DNA from 2 places in the [Enterobacter] lignolyticus SCF1 genome. Region 2 is predicted to be linked to the other one. Evidence: predicted binding sites of a transcription regulator. Region 2 holds the regulator's gene; the other holds the start of a gene.
The links. Region 2 encodes PhoB, which activates phosphate uptake and scavenging genes when phosphate is short. Its sites were predicted from a motif close to CTGTCATAAAACTGNCNNAT; they were not measured.
Positions count from the first base shown of each region.

Region 1 (7,902 bases), 2.1 Mb from region 2:
AATAATAACGCACACTTTTTTGTAATTTAGCACGAAGAGAAGAGTATCCTGCGCTCAGGCATTAGTAAAATTACTCATTTTAATCTTATCAATTAGTGATTACTTATGACATTAACACAAATCAGCGTCCTGCTCGCCGTGGTCGATTCCGGTAGTTTTACCGTCGCAGGCAAGCAACGCTTTATGAGCCAATCCGCCGTCAGCCAGGCGATTGCGGCGCTGGAAGAGGAATTAGGCATCCCTCTTTTGCAACGAGAACGCCGCAAAGAGGCCTGCCTGACACCCGTCGGGGAGCGCATTGTGACCAGAATGCGGGCCATTCTTCATGAGGTCAACGCGGTGAAAGAACTGGCCGAACAGGAAAAGCGCTTGCCTGCGCGCCAGTTGCGGGTCGGGAGCTTTCCCAGCGTTTGCGCCAGCATTCTGCCCTATGTGGTACGTTATTTTGAAATGCATCATCCGCAGGTAAAAATAATTCCACACGAAGCAAATAGCGCTGAAATCATCGACGCGGTACGCTCACAACAGCTGGATGCCGGATTTGTCCATTTTCCGGTACGGGAAATGTACTCATTTCCGGTTTATAAGGATAAGTTCACCGCCGTAGTCCCTGATAATCACCTCTTCTCTCAGCGTACATCCCTTCAATTAGAGGATTTATTTGAAGAAGCGCTAATTATTAGCAAAGGACGTTATGAGATGAGCATTATGTCGTTATTTGCAGAGCAGAATATCACCCCAAAAATAAAATATGAATTTGACCACCCGACAACAGCGATGAGTTTTATTCATCAGGGTCTTGGAATCGCATTGCTGCCTGAATTAACGCTTAAAACGCTGGCCCAACCGTTACGCTCAGTAGCCCTTGAGCCTGCGTTTTACCGTCACATTTCGCTTATCGCCAGCGAACCGCCTGTGGAAGGCAGCCCGCTGGCGCTGCTTGAAGAGTGTCTGCGCCAACTCACGCAAACCGTGTTGCGCTAACCGGATAAGCGATTAGCGGTATTCACCCTTTTTTTGCATGAACTGCACCGCTTTGTCCGGGAAATCGGTAAACAGTCCGTCCACGCCCGCCTGGTTATACAATACGTCGTAAAGCTGATTCACATCCGTGGCATATTCCGGCAGCTTATCGGCGCGCACGGTATACGGGTGCACCTGCATCTTGCTGGCGTGCGCCTCCTTCACCATATCCGTCAGCGTGATGTGTCCCGGCGTCGACCCTTCGGTCACCAGCATGTGGTAGTCCGGCCCGACACCGTCGGCGTACTGGGCGATTTGCTTCATCGCACCCGGTTTGAACATCCAGTCGTAGCTGTAATTTACCCACGTACCGTCAGGACGTTTCTCCTGGGTTTCATTCCAGTCGGTATAGGCGATAAGCTGTACCAGGTTGAGGTTCATGCCCATCTTCGGTTCGAGATCATTTTTGATGCGCTTGAGCTCGTTGACGTCAAAGCACTGTAAATAGACACGATCCGACTTGCTGGTGTAACCGTATTTTTTCAGCACCTCCAGTGTTTTCGCGGCAATGTCTTTGCCTTCCTGATGGTGGAACCACGGCGCTTTAATTTCAGGATAGATACCGATATTTTTCCCCGTCGAATGGTTCAGTCCCTGAACAAATTCAATTTCCTCTTCAAAGGTATGAATGCGGAAATCAGATTTACCCATCGGGAATCGGCCAGGGAACGTCTGCACCTTTTTGCCGTTTTCAATCTCAAAGCCTTCGGTAAACTTCAGCGAACGGATTTCGTCGAGCGTAAAATCGATGGCGTAGAAACGCCCGTCCTTACGGGCGTGGTCTGGAAAACGTTCCGCGACGTCGGTGACCCGGTCAAGATAGTGATCGTGCAAGACGACCAGCCGGTCATCCTTCGTCATCACCAGATCCTGCTCCAGATAGTCCGCTCCCTGCGCATAAGCCATGGCCTTCGCCGGTAGCGTATGTTCCGGTAGATAACCGCTGGCGCCGCGATGCGCAATAACGATTTTATCCGTCGCCAGCGCCTGGCTTGCCAGGGCGCCTGCCAGCAGCAGGCCGGTTGCGATTCGGGTCAATGTGCTTTTCATTTCTGCGCTCCTTCCTGACGTTTTGCCAGCACTTCCGCGTGGTGGCGTTTTTCGCCAAACATCACGACCACCAGCAGCAGTACCGCCAGAATGCTGCCGCCGATCATCACCATGAAGCCGCCGTCCCAGCCGAAGAAGTCGACGGTGTAGCCGACAATGGCGCTGGCCGCGACGGAACCGCCGAGGTAGCCGAACAGCCCGGTAAACCCGGCGGCGGTCCCGGCCGCTTTCTTCGGCGCCAGCTCAAGCGCGTGCAGGCCAATCAGCATCACCGGTCCGTAGATAAGGAAGCCGATCACTATCATACAAATCATATCGACCGTCGGGTTGCCCGGCGGGTTGAGCCAGTAAACGATGGTGGCAATCGTGACCAGGGTCATAAAGAAGACCCCCGTCGCACCGCGGTTGCCCCTGAACACTTTGTCCGACATCCAACCGCAAATCAGCGTCCCCGGGATCCCGGCATATTCGTACAGGAAATAGGCCCAGGAGGATTTATCCAGCGCGAAGTGCTTCACCTCTTTGAGGTAGGTCGGCGACCAGTCGAGAATGCCGTAGCGCAGCAGATAAACGAAAACGTTCGCCACGGCGATATACCACAGCAGCTTGTTGGGCAGTATGTACTGCATGAAGATCTGTTTTGCCGTCAGCTCCTCTTCATGCTTCGCGTTGTAATCATCCGGATAGTCGTTTTTGTACTCTTCAATCGGCGGCAGGCCGCAGGACTGCGGGGTATCGCGCATCAGCGCGAAAGCGAAAATCGCCACCAGAATGGCGCCAAAGGCCGGCATATAGAGCGCCGCATGCCAGTCATTAAACCAGGCCATCCCGAGCAGGAACAGCAGCGGCGGGATGCCGCCGCCCACGTTATGCGCGCAGTTCCACACCGAAACGATGCCGCCGCGCTCCTTCTGCGACCACCAGTGAACCATGGTGCGCCCGCACGGCGGCCACCCCATGCCCTGGAACCAGCCGCAGAGGAACAGCAGCACAAACATCACCATGATGCTTGATGTCGCCCACGGCACGAAGCCCATAAACAACATCACTAGCGCCGCCATGATCAGGCCCGCGGGCAGGAAAATGCGCGGATTCGAGCGGTCGGACACCGAGCCCATGATGAATTTCGAAAAGCCGTAGGCGATAGAAATCCCGGACAGCGCAAAGCCTAAATCGCCGCGGGAGAACCCCTGCTCAACGAGGTAAGGCATTGCCAGCGCAAAGTTTTTACGCACCAGATAATAGGCCGCATAGCCAAAAAAGATCCCGAGGAAAATTTGCCAGCGCAAACGCTTATAGAGGGGGTCTATTTCTGCGTCCGGCAACCGCGCTTTATGGGGTGCAGGTTTGAAAATACTCAACATATTCAGCCTCCGTGGCCACAGGTATTAACCGTCGTCTTAACGACGACATCAAATAAACTTCCGATTTCTCATATTAAGGGCGGGATGGTAGGGAAATGGTTGCTCTCATACTGTGAAACATCGCACAGAATGTTACAGATTTATGACAATGTGTTCCATAGTGAGCACGAAATCACGTTTCATTTTCCATTTATGCGCGAATATGCTCGAAATCAAACAATCCATACGATTTATATGGCTAAATGGAAGAAAACGAAAATAGAGGGAATGTCATGACCTTCAGCCAGAAACATGAAAGCGATGTGATTATTATCGGCGGCGGTGCGACCGGCGCGGGCATTGCCCGCGATTGCGCGCTGCGGGGGCTCAGCGTCATTCTTGTTGAACGTGATGACATTGCCACCGGCGCGACCGGACGTAACCACGGCCTGCTGCACAGCGGCGCGCGCTATGCCGTGACCGACGGCGAATCCGCCCGGGAATGTATCGCGGAAAACCAGATCCTCAAGCGCATCGCCCGCCACTGCATCGAACCCACCGACGGCCTGTTTATCACCCTGCCGGAAGACAGCATGGCCTGGCAAAGCCAGTTCATTGACGCCTGCCGGAACGCCGGTATCAGCGCGGAACCGCTGACGGCGCAGGAGGCGCTGCGTCTTGAACCGTCCGTTAACCCGTCGCTGCTGGGCGCGGTCAGGGTGCCGGACGGCACCGTTGATCCCTTCCGCCTGACGGCCGCCAACATGCTGGACGCCCGCGAACATGGCGCCACCATCCTCACCGGCTGCGAAGTCACCGGCCTTATCCGCCAGAAGGACCGCGTCGTCGGCGTGACGGTTTTCGACAGAACCCACGGCGAGCAAAAAGATCTCTACGCACAGATGGTGGTCAACGCGGGCGGAATCTGGGGCCAGCGCATCGCGGAATATGCCGATCTGCGTATTCGTATGTTCCCGGCGAAAGGGTCGCTGCTGATTTTCGATCACCGCATCAACCGGCACGTCATCAACCGCTGCCGCAAACCGGCGGATGCCGATATTCTGGTGCCCGGCGACACTATTTCACTTATTGGCACTACCTCCACCCATATTGACTATCGCGATATCGATGATAACCGGGTGACGGCGGCGGAGGTCGACACGCTGCTGCGCGAAGGCGAGAAGCTGTCGCCCATCATGGCGCAGACGCGGATTTTACGCGCCTACTGCGGCGTTCGCCCTCTGGTCGCCAGCGACGACGACCCCAGCGGCCGCAACGTCAGCCGCGGAATTGTGCTGCTTGACCACGCGGAGCGCGACGGGCTGGAAGGCTTTATCACCATTACCGGCGGAAAGCTGATGACCTACCGCCTGATGGCCGAGTGGGCCACCGATGCGGTCTGCCGCAAGCTTGACCATGCCGCGACCTGTTCGACGGCCGACACGCCGCTGCCGGGGTCCCGGGAGCCGACGGAAAAAACGCTGCATAAGGTTATCTCATTACCGGCGCCGCTGCGGGGCTCCGCCGTGTATCGCCACGGCGACAGAACGCCCGCCTGGCTCGGCGATACCCGCCTGCACCGCAGTCTGGTGTGCGAATGTGAAGCCGTAACGGCGGGCGAAGTACAGTACGCGGTTGAGAATCTGGCGGTGAAGAACCTGCTAGACCTGCGGCGCAGAACCCGCGTCGGCATGGGCACCTGCCAGGGCGAGCTGTGCGCCTGCCGCGCCGCGGCCCTGCTCAACCGCTACCAGGTCACCACGCCGGCGCAGTCGTTGAATCAACTCTCGGAATTTCTTAACGAGCGCTGGAAAGGCGTCCAGCCGATCGCGTGGGGGGATGCGCTGCGTGAAAGCGAATTTACCCGCTGGGTATGGCAGGGGTTATGCGGATTAGAAAAGGAGTATCCACATGAACTTTGATACGGTCATCATCGGCGGCGGGCTTGCGGGCCTGGTATGCGGCCTGGCGTTACAGCAGCACGGGCAGCGCTGCGCGATAATCAGCCGCGGCCAGAGCGCGCTGCACTTCTCTTCCGGCTCGCTGGATCTGCTAAGCCATCTGCCCGACGGCCGCCAGGTCAGCGATGTTGTTCAAAGCCTCGCCGAGCTGCCTCGCCAGGCGCCGCAGCACCCCTATTCCCGGCTTGGGGCCGAGCAGGTTCTGCGCTATGCCCGCGATGCGGAACAGCTGCTACGACAGTGCAACGCCCGCATGAAAGGGGTCGTAGAGTCGACGCATTCGCGCCTGACGCCGCTGGGCACAAGGCGGCTGGCATGGCTAAGCCCGCAGGAGGTCCCGGTCGCCGAGCAGCTGGCGCCGCGCGTTGGCGTTATCGGCATCAGCGGATTCCCGGATTTCCAGCCTCAGCTGGCGGTCGCCTCGCTCAACCACGGCGGCACCCAGGCACAGGCGGAAGATCTGGCCCTCCCGCAGCTCGACGTACTGCGCGATAACCCGTCCGAATTTCGCGCCGTTACCATTGCCCGCTTCCTTGACGATGAGGCCCAGTGGCCCGCCCTGCTCGCCGCGCTTCGCCCCGTCGCCGGACGCTACGATATGCTGCTGCTTCCCGCCTGCTTTGGCCTGCAAGACGACAGGCTCTGGCGCTGGCTGAACGAGCAGCTCCCCTGCCCGCTCTTTTTACTGCCGACGCTGCCGCCCTCCGTGCCGGGCATGCGGCTGCACAACCAGCTGCAGCGGCAGTTCGTGAAGACGGGCGGCACCTGGTTTGCCGGCGATGAGGTCGTGCAGGTCGATGAAGAGGATCGGCATATTCGCGCCATCCGCACCCGCAATCACGGGGATATTCAGCTGCGCACGCGCTTTGCGGTGCTGGCCAGCGGCAGCTTCTTCAGCAACGGGCTGATCGCCAGCCGCGACGGTATTCAGGAGCCGGTACTCGGTCTCGACGTCATGCAGTCCACCTCCCGCGACGACTGGTATAAGGCCGACTTTTTCTCTCCCCAGCCCTGGCAGCAGTTTGGGGTGATAACCGACGATACGCTGCGCCCGCAGAGAAAGGGGCAGCGCCTTCACAATCTGTTCGCCATCGGCGCGGTGCTTGGCGGCTATGACCCGATAGCGCAAGGGTGCGGCGGCGGCGTCAGCGTCGTTACCGCCCTGCACGCTGCCCACCAGATAGCCGAATGCGCAGGAGATCAGTGATGAACGATACCCGTTTTGAAAGCTGCATCAAATGTACGGTGTGCACTACCGCCTGCCCGGTGAGCCGCGTCAACCCGCGCTATCCCGGCCCGAAACAGGCCGGTCCCGACGGCGAGCGCCTGCGTCTGAAAGACGGCGCGCTGTACGACGAGGCGCTGAAATACTGCATTAACTGCAAGCGCTGCGAGGTCGCCTGCCCGTCCGATGTGAAGATTGGCGATATCATCCAGCGGGCGCGGGCGGACTACAGTACCGCCAGGCCGACCCTGCGCGACGCTATCCTCAGCCACACCGACCTGATGGGAACGCTGTCCACGCCGTTTGCGCCGGTAATCAATGCCACAACCGGTCTGAAACCAGTGCGCCAGCTGCTGGACTTTGCGCTGAAAATCGACCACCGCCGCACGCTGCCGAAATACGGCTTCGGCACCTTTCGCCGCTGGTATCGCAGCGTAGCGGCGCAGCAGGCGCAGTTTCCGCAGCAGGTGGCGTATTTCCACGGCTGCTATGTGAATTACAACAACCCGCAGTTGGGCAAGGACCTGATTCGCGTCCTGAACGCAATGGGTATCGGCGTACAGCTGCTGGAGAAAGAAAAATGCTGCGGCGTACCGCTGATTGCCAATGGCTTTATAGACAAAGCCCGCAAGCAGGCGCAGAGCAATACCGCCGCGATCCGCACCGCCGTGGAGGAGAAAAAGCTGCCGGTGATCGCCACGTCATCAACCTGCGCCTTCACGCTGCGCGATGAGTATCCGCACCTGCTGGATGTCGATAACGCCGGACTGCGCGACAATATTGAGCTTGTCACCCGCTGGCTATGGCGACAGCTGGACGCCGGGAAGACGCTGCCGATGCGCCGGATGCCGATGAAGGTGGTCTATCACACCCCGTGCCATATGGAAAAAATGGGCTGGGCGATTTATACGCTGGAGCTGCTGCGCAAAATCCCCGAGCTGGAGGTTATCGTTCTGGATTCTCAGTGCTGCGGTATTGCCGGTACCTACGGCTTTAAATCCGAAAATTACCCCACCTCTCAGGCCATCGGCGCGCCGCTGTTCCGCCAGATTGAAGAGAGCGGCGCTGACATGGTGATAACCGACTGCGAAACCTGCAAATGGCAGATTGAGATGTCCACCAGCCTGAGCTGTGAACACCCCATTACGCTGTTAGCACGAGCGCTAAGTTAACGTTACCGCCCGGTGGCGCGATGCTTACCGGGCCCCTGTTTCGAAAGCAGGCCGGATAAGCCCAGCGCCATCCGGCGTTGACTTAATAACTACTTTTCACACTCTTCCCGGGCGAGACCGGCTTAAAC
Region 1 covers NC_014618.1:1,555,320-1,563,221, reverse strand. Annotated here, with positions in the region: gene ENTCL_RS07385 (LysR family transcriptional regulator) at 106-984, shown strand; gene glpQ (glycerophosphodiester phosphodiesterase) at 997-2,073, opposite strand; gene glpT (glycerol-3-phosphate transporter) at 2,070-3,437, opposite strand; gene glpA (anaerobic glycerol-3-phosphate dehydrogenase subunit A) at 3,710-5,338, shown strand; gene glpB (glycerol-3-phosphate dehydrogenase subunit GlpB) at 5,328-6,584, shown strand; gene glpC (anaerobic glycerol-3-phosphate dehydrogenase subunit GlpC) at 6,584-7,774, shown strand; gene yfaU (2-keto-3-deoxy-L-rhamnonate aldolase) at 7,857-7,902, opposite strand, start outside.
Region 1: a site for PhoB is predicted at 3,567-3,586, ahead of glpT (glycerol-3-phosphate transporter). Genes of this name have one in related genera too.

Region 2 (7,902 bases):
AGCTGGCGCTGGTTGCGCTGCTGTTCGTCGCTGTGGGTCTGCCACTGCGCGCTTTCCGCCTCGCGCGCGTCCAGCCAGCGACGCTCTTCGCCCGCCTCCGGCGACGTCAGCGCCAGCGCGGCAAGCGTGGCCGCCAGCGCCTGCTGGCGCTGCGCCTGCTGCTGGCGGATTTCCGCCGCCTGGGCATTCAGGGCGTCCATCTGGCGCTGCAGGGCGAGCCGCTGGCTGTGACGGAAAAGCTGCTGCTCGTACTCCTGCTGTGTTTCCAGCCAGGCGGCGACATCCTCCTGCGGCGTCAGGGCGATCCCCAGCGCGGCGACGGTGGATTGCCACTGTAAGGTGAGCGCTTGCTCCTGCTCCGTCAGCGTCTGTATCTCGCCGTTGTCGGCCTGCTGCTGCTTATTGAGCGCCTCCAGCTGGCCGCGCAGCGCGGCGCCGGACTCGGCAAGCTCCTTGACCTCTTTATCCAGCGCGTCCCGGCGGGCTTCATTCACGCCCGGCGTCAGCGCCTGGTAGCGCTCAATGGCCGGATGCTCGGTTGAGCCGCACAGCGGGCACGGGGAACCCGCCTGCAGGCGGGCGCGCTCTTCCTGCAGCGCCACGATGGTGCGCTCCTGCTCGCACAGCGTTTTGACGTCGGTGAACTGCTGGAGCTTCTCCTTATACTGCTGGCGGCGGCGGGCGAGTTCGGCATCGTGCTGTTCTTGCTCCTGCTGGCGCTGCTGCAGCGACTGTTGCAGCTGCTGACGGCGCTTTTGCAGCGGCGCAAAGCGTCCGTACAGCGCGTTGAGCTGCTGGCGGTATGGGCGCAGGACGGCGTGCTGCTCCAGCGCCGCTGCCGTCGCCGCCGCCTCCAGGGTCAGCGCGGTTTCCGGCAGCGCGCTGAGTTCGCCCCTGAGCCCGGCCTCGCGCTGGGACAGCATCTGCAGCTGCACGGCGTCCCGCGCCAGCTGTTCAAACGTGGCCCGCCATCCGGCAAGCTCCCGCTGCCAGTGACGATAGCCGTCGTGGGCGGCGAGCCAGTCGCCGAGGGTTTTCTGCTGCGCCAGCAGCTGCGTGTGCTGCCGGGCGGCGCTGTGGCGGATGCGGTTTCGCAGCCCGGTCTGGCTCTGTAAGCGAGTATTTACTTCAGTCGTTTGCTGGCGGATATGCTGCAGCGCGGCCTGCCGGTCCTGCAGCCGCATCCACAGCGGGCGCAGCGTATCGGCAGGATGCGCCAGCGCCAGCTTCGCCAGCTGCGGTTCGGCGTCGTTCAGCGCCTGTCCGGCGCTCTGCAGCGCGGCCTGCGCGCGCTGCTGCTCGCGGCAAATTTCGTTTTCCCTCGTCAGCCACTGCGCCCAGCTTTGGGTGCGGGTCTGTACGTCCTGCAGCCGTTTCTCTTCGTCAGTAAGCGCCTGCAAACGTTGCTGCAGCGCCTGCTGCTGCTCATCGTTCAGCAGCACCATCCCCGAGGCCTGCGCCTGCAGCTTTTCCAGCTCGGTTTTTGCGGTTTTATGCTTTTCAAACACCTGCGCCGAGATCTGCCCGTAAATCTCGGTGCCGGTCAGCTCTTCGAGCAGCTCGGCCCGCTCTTTGGGTTTGGCGTTGAGGAAGGCGGCGAACTGCCCCTGGGAAAGCAGCATCGAGCGGGTAAAGCGCCCGTAGTCCAGCCCGGTGAGCGAGGCGGTCAGCTCCAGCTTGTCCTTCACCTTGTCGGCCAGAATTTTGCCGTCCGCGCAGGTCGCCAGCTCAACGCGCGGCGCCTGCAGGTTGCCGTCCGGCTGGTTGCGCGCCCGGTTCTGGCTCCAGAAGGCGCGGTATGCGATGCCTTTGACCTCAAACTCTACTTCCGCCAGGCATTCGGCGGTATCACGGGTCATCAGGTCGTTTTGCGATTGCGACACCGTGTTAAGCCGCGGCGTCTCGTGATACAGGGCCAGGCAAATGGCGTCGAGCAGGGTGGTTTTCCCCGCGCCCGTCGGCCCGGTAATGGCGAACAAACCGTTGCTGGCGAACGGTTCGGCGGTAAAGTCAATTTTCCACTCGCCCTTCAGGGAGTTGAGGTTCTTCAGGCGCAGGCTCAGGATCTTCATGCCGTTTCCTCCCCACGAAGCGTTTGCACTGTTTCGTTAAACAGCTGGTGCAGCCGGTCCTGCTGCGGCGCGTCGAGCGACTCCAGATCCAGCCGGCGCTGGAAGACATCGCTTACGCGCAGCTCGCTCAGCGTTTCCCGCTGCGCGTTCATCATCGTGCGCTCGCGCTGCTCACGGCTGCGGCGCACCAGTAGCACCTCAACGGGAAGGTCGTCGGTTAGCGTCTGGATTTTACGCTGAATATCGTGCAGATACTCTTCGCTGGTGATTTCGATATCCAGCCACGTTGCCGGTGTCGCCGGGGCGTCGCGCCACTGTGCGAGCTGCGCGCTGATGCTGGCGAAATCGCCCTTCAGCACCGCCAGCGGCTGAGTGACGGGCACCTCGAGCGGCGTCACGTCCGCAAGCTTGCCGTCGGCGAAGGTCACCAGATTGACGCTTTTGGGCTTCCCGGTTTCGTCGAAGCTGAGGGGGATTGGCGAACCGCAGTAGCGAATATGCTCGCTGCCGCCGATCTTCTGCGCCCGGTGGATATGGCCGAGAGCGATATAGTCCAGCGGCGGGAAGTTCTGCGCCGGAAAGGCGTCGAGGGTGCCGATATAGATGTCGCGTACGGCGTCGCTTTTACTAGCGCCGACGGTGGTCAGGTGGCCGCTGGCCACGATCGGCAGCGGCCGGTCGCCGCGTAGCTCGCACGCCTGCGCGTACTGCTGCTGGTAGTAGTCGGTAATGGCCTGCAGCAGATGCTGCTGTTTTTCACCGCCCGACAATCCGGCCTGGCTTACCACCACATCGCGCGGGCGCAGGAACGGCACCGGGCACAGAATGGCGCCGGGGGTGCCGTCACGGCGGTTGAGCACGCAGGGCGGGGTGCCGCTGCCCGCAACCACGGTGGTGTTCAAAAAGGCGAGGATCTCGCGGGATTCATTCAGCGTCGCCACCGAATCATGGTTGCCCGCCAGCACCACCAGACGGCAGCCGCTTTGCTGCAGTTTGACCACAAAACCGTTATACAGCTCGCGGGCGTAGCTCGGCGGCGCGCCGGTATCAAAAATATCGCCCGCCACGATAATGGCATCCACCTGCTGAGCGTCCGCCGTGTCGAGCAGCCAGTCGAGAAACGCCTGGTGTTCGGCGGCCCGGCTTTTACTGTAAAAGTTCTGGCCCAGGTGCCAGTCGGAGGTGTGTAGGATGCGCATAAGTGTCCTGTGGCAAAAAAGCGTGACAGGGATTATAAACGCATAGCGATCCCAGGGCGATGGCCGCATTAACCCCGTGTCATAATTCAAAAATCCACTATCATAAGACGGTCATCTTATTCATAAATCTGTCATAAATCTGACGCATAATGGCGCCGCACTTTAGGCTTGTTACTAAAAACACAGGGTAAATAATGGCGAGACGTATTCTGGTCGTTGAAGATGAAGCGCCGATTCGCGAGATGGTGTGCTTCGTTCTGGAGCAAAATGGCTTTCAGCCTGTTGAAGCGGAAGATTATGACAGCGCTGTAACGCAACTCAATGAACCCTGGCCTGATCTGATTTTACTCGACTGGATGCTGCCGGGCGGATCGGGGATTCAGTTCATTAAGCATCTGAAGCGCGAAGCCATGACCCGCGATATTCCGGTGGTGATGCTGACCGCCCGCGGCGAAGAGGAAGACCGCGTACGCGGGCTGGAAACCGGCGCTGATGATTACATCACCAAGCCTTTTTCCCCGAAAGAGCTGGTGGCCCGAATTAAGGCGGTCATGAGACGCATATCGCCGATGGCGGTAGAAGAAGTGATTGAAATGCAGGGTCTTAGCCTTGACCCCTCCTCGCATCGCGTGATGACCGGCGAGAATCCGCTGGACATGGGGCCTACGGAGTTTAAGCTACTGCACTTCTTTATGACCCACCCGGAGCGTGTCTACAGCCGCGAACAGCTGCTGAACCACGTCTGGGGCACGAACGTATATGTTGAAGACCGGACGGTGGATGTGCATATTCGCCGCCTGCGTAAAGCGCTGGAACATAGTGGTCATGACCGAATGGTACAAACCGTTCGCGGCACGGGTTATCGGTTCTCTGCCCGTTTCTGACAACTGACTGGAGTGTTACCCGTGCTGGAACGGCTGTCATGGAAAAGGCTGGTATTTGAGCTGATCCTCTGTTGTATCCCGGCCCTCATTCTGGGGGGCCTCATTGGTCACCTGCCGTGGTTTTTGCTGGCGGCGGTCACCGGGCTTCTGATCTGGCATTTCTGGAATTTGCTGCGGCTCTCCTGGTGGTTATGGGTCGATCGCAGCATGACGCCGCCTCCCGGACGCGGCAGCTGGGAGCCGTTGCTGTACGGCCTGCACCAGATGCAGATGCGTAACAAAAAGCGCCGTCGCGAGCTGGGCAGCCTGATTAAACGCTTTCGCAGCGGGGCGGAGTCCTTGCCTGACGCCGTGGTGCTGACCACCGAAGAGGGGGCGATTTTCTGGTGTAACGGTCTGGCGCAGCAGATGCTGCACCTGCGCTGGCCGGACGATAATGGTCAGAACATCCTGAACCTGCTGCGCTATCCCGAATTTTCCCGCTACCTGAAGGCGCGCGATTTCACCAAACCGATGAATCTGGTGCTTAACAGCGGGCGGCATCTGGAGATTCGCGTGATGCCCTACAGCGAAAAACAGCTGCTGATGGTGGCGCGCGACGTCACGCAGATGCACCAGCTGGAAGGGGCGCGACGCAACTTCTTTGCTAACGTCAGCCACGAGCTGCGCACGCCGCTGACGGTGCTGCAGGGCTACCTGGAGATGATGCAGGAGCAAATCCTTGAGGGCGCGCCGCGCGAAAAAGCGCTGCATACCATGCGCGAGCAGACCCAGCGTATGGAAGGCCTGGTCCGCCAGCTGCTGACGCTGTCAAAAATCGAAGCCGCGCCGCTCATGGCGCTGAACGATAAAATCGACGTGCCGATGATGCTGCGCGTCGTCGAGCGGGAAGCCCAGACGCTGAGCCATAAAAAGCACGTGCTGACGTTTGAAATCGATGATTCGCTGCAGGTGCTGGGCAACGAAGAGCAGCTGCGCAGCGCGATGTCTAACCTGGTGTACAACGCGGTTAACCACACCCCGGAAGGCACCGAAATTCGCGTCTGCTGGCAGCGTACGCCGCACGGCGCGCTGTTCAGCGTCGAAGATAACGGACCCGGGATCGCGCCCGAGCATATCCCGCGCCTGACGGAGCGTTTTTATCGCGTCGACAAAGCGCGCTCCCGCCAGACCGGGGGCAGCGGGCTGGGGCTGGCTATCGTTAAGCATGCGGTGAACCATCACGACAGCCGGCTGGATATTGAAAGCCAGCCGGGGGTTCGCACCCGTTTCAGCTTCCTCCTGCCGGAACGTTTAATTGCCAGAAAAAGCGCCTGACGGAGCAACTGTCAATCTGTATTTCCACAAACCAGCTTCGGCTGGTTTTTTTTCTTTGCGGTTAACCAGACGGTGAACAATTATCAAACGTCTGTTTATTTTTTGTTCGCATTATTAGCCATGGGTTTTTCTGATATCTGGTTAATAAATCTGGATTACGACGAGTGATTGAGATAATCATCTGGTTTTGCGATCCCTTCTTGCTTTAAAACGTTATAAGCGTTTAAATTGCGCCCCATGCAGCAACAGACAGACTGCATACGCGTGGATTATCAAATAACAATTCTTCTCCACGCTATTCAGGGAGAATATCTCGCTGAAATTGTGCGCAATTGCCGCTGCACTATCCCGTTGGGAGCAGCGAGAAATGTTTCTTTTTCAACACCACATCCACAGGCAGTAAAGCGTTTATGACTCATCAGTTAAGATCACGCGACATCATCGCTTTGGGTTTCATGACCTTTGCGTTGTTCGTTGGCGCAGGCAACATCATTTTTCCTCCCATGGTTGGTCTGCAGGCGGGCGAGCACGTCTGGACGGCGGCGCTTGGGTTTCTGATTACCGCGGTGGGTTTGCCTGTATTGACCGTTATCGCGCTGGCGAAGGTCGGCGGCGGCGTTGATACCCTGAGCACGCCAATCGGTAAGGTGGCGGGCCTGCTGCTGGCCGTGGTGTGCTATCTGACGGTGGGGCCTTTTTTCGCCACGCCGCGTACCGCGACCGTCTCCTTTGAAGTGGGTATTGCGCCGCTGACCGGCGATGGCGCGATGCCGCTGCTTATCTACAGCATTATCTATTTTGCGCTGGTTATCCTCGTGTCGCTCTACCCGGGCAAACTGCTGGATACCGTGGGCAACTTCCTGGCACCGCTGAAAATTCTCGCGCTGATTGTGCTTGCCGTTGCGGCGATTATCTGGCCGGTTGGCCCTATCAGCCATGCGCTGGAGGCGTACCAGACCTCGGCGTTCTCCAACGGTTTTGTTAATGGCTACCTGACCATGGACACCCTGGGGGCGATGGTGTTCGGCATCGTTATCGTCAATGCGGCGCGCTCTCGCGGCGTGACCGAGGCGCGTTTGCTGACCCGCTATACCGTGTGGGCCGGGCTGATCGCCGGTATCGGCCTGACGCTGCTGTATCTGGCGCTGTTCCGCCTCGGCTCCGACAGCGCGACGCTGGTTGAGCAGAACGCCAACGGCGCGGCGATTCTGCATGCTTATGTGCAGCATACCTTCGGCGGCGCGGGCAGCTTCCTGCTGGCGGCGCTCATCTTCATCGCCTGTCTGGTGACGGCGGTGGGCCTGACGACGGCCTGTGCGGAGTTTTTTGCTCAGTACCTGCCGCTCTCTTACCGTTCGCTGGTTTTTATCCTCGGTCTGTTCTCCATGGTGGTGTCCAACCTGGGGCTGAGCCACCTGATTCAGATTTCCATTCCGGTGCTGACGGCGATTTATCCTCCCTGTATCGCACTGGTAGTATTAAGTTTTACCCGCGGTTGGTGGCATAATTCCACCCGCGTGATCGCCCCGGCGATGTTTATCAGCCTGGTGTTTGGCTTGCTGGACGGTATTAAGGCCTCCGCGTTTGCCGACATCCTGCCGTCATGGACCCAGCATTTGCCGCTGGCGGAGCAGGGGCTGGCGTGGCTGATGCCGACTATCGTAATGGCGGTACTGGCTATCGCCTGGGATCGCGCAGCGGGACGTCCGGTTACCTCCAGCGCGCACTAAGTCAGCGCGAAGAGTGGAAATTAACCACGGGGCGAAATGCCCCGTGGTTTTGTTTTTTTGTGTCAGGCATTGGAATTAATGGAAACGAATAACAAGCTAAAGCGCGGGCTAAGCACCCGCCACATTCGCTTTATGGCGCTCGGGTCGGCTATCGGCACCGGTCTTTTTTATGGCTCGGCAGACGCCATTAAAATGGCCGGTCCCAGCGTGCTGCTGGCCTATATTATCGGCGGCGTTGCGGCCTATATCATTATGCGGGCGCTCGGCGAGATGTCCGTTCATAACCCGTCTGCCAGCTCGTTCTCGCGCTATGCGCAGGAAAACCTGGGCCCGTTGGCTGGCTATATCACCGGCTGGACCTACTGCTTTGAAATTCTGATTGTCGCCATTGCCGACGTCACCGCTTTCGGGATCTACATGGGCGTCTGGTTCCCGGCGGTGCCGCACTGGATTTGGGTGCTGAGCGTGGTGCTGATTATCTGCGCCATCAACCTGATGAGCGTAAAGGTGTTCGGCGAGCTGGAGTTCTGGTTCTCGTTCTTCAAGGTCGCGACCATCATCATCATGATCGTCGCCGGTATCGGGATAATCGTCTGGGGTATCGGCAACGGCGGCCAGCCGACGGGGATCCATAACCTGTGGAGCAACGGCGGCTTCTTCAGCAACGGCTGGCTTGGCATGGTGATGTCGCTGCAGATGG
Region 2 covers NC_014618.1:3,645,589-3,653,490, reverse strand. Annotated here, with positions in the region: gene sbcC (exonuclease subunit SbcC) at 1-2,072, opposite strand, end outside; gene sbcD (exonuclease subunit SbcD) at 2,069-3,271, opposite strand; gene phoB (phosphate response regulator transcription factor PhoB) at 3,466-4,155, shown strand; gene phoR (phosphate regulon sensor histidine kinase PhoR) at 4,177-5,472, shown strand; gene brnQ (branched-chain amino acid transporter carrier protein BrnQ) at 5,883-7,202, shown strand; gene proY (proline-specific permease ProY) at 7,281-7,902, shown strand, end outside.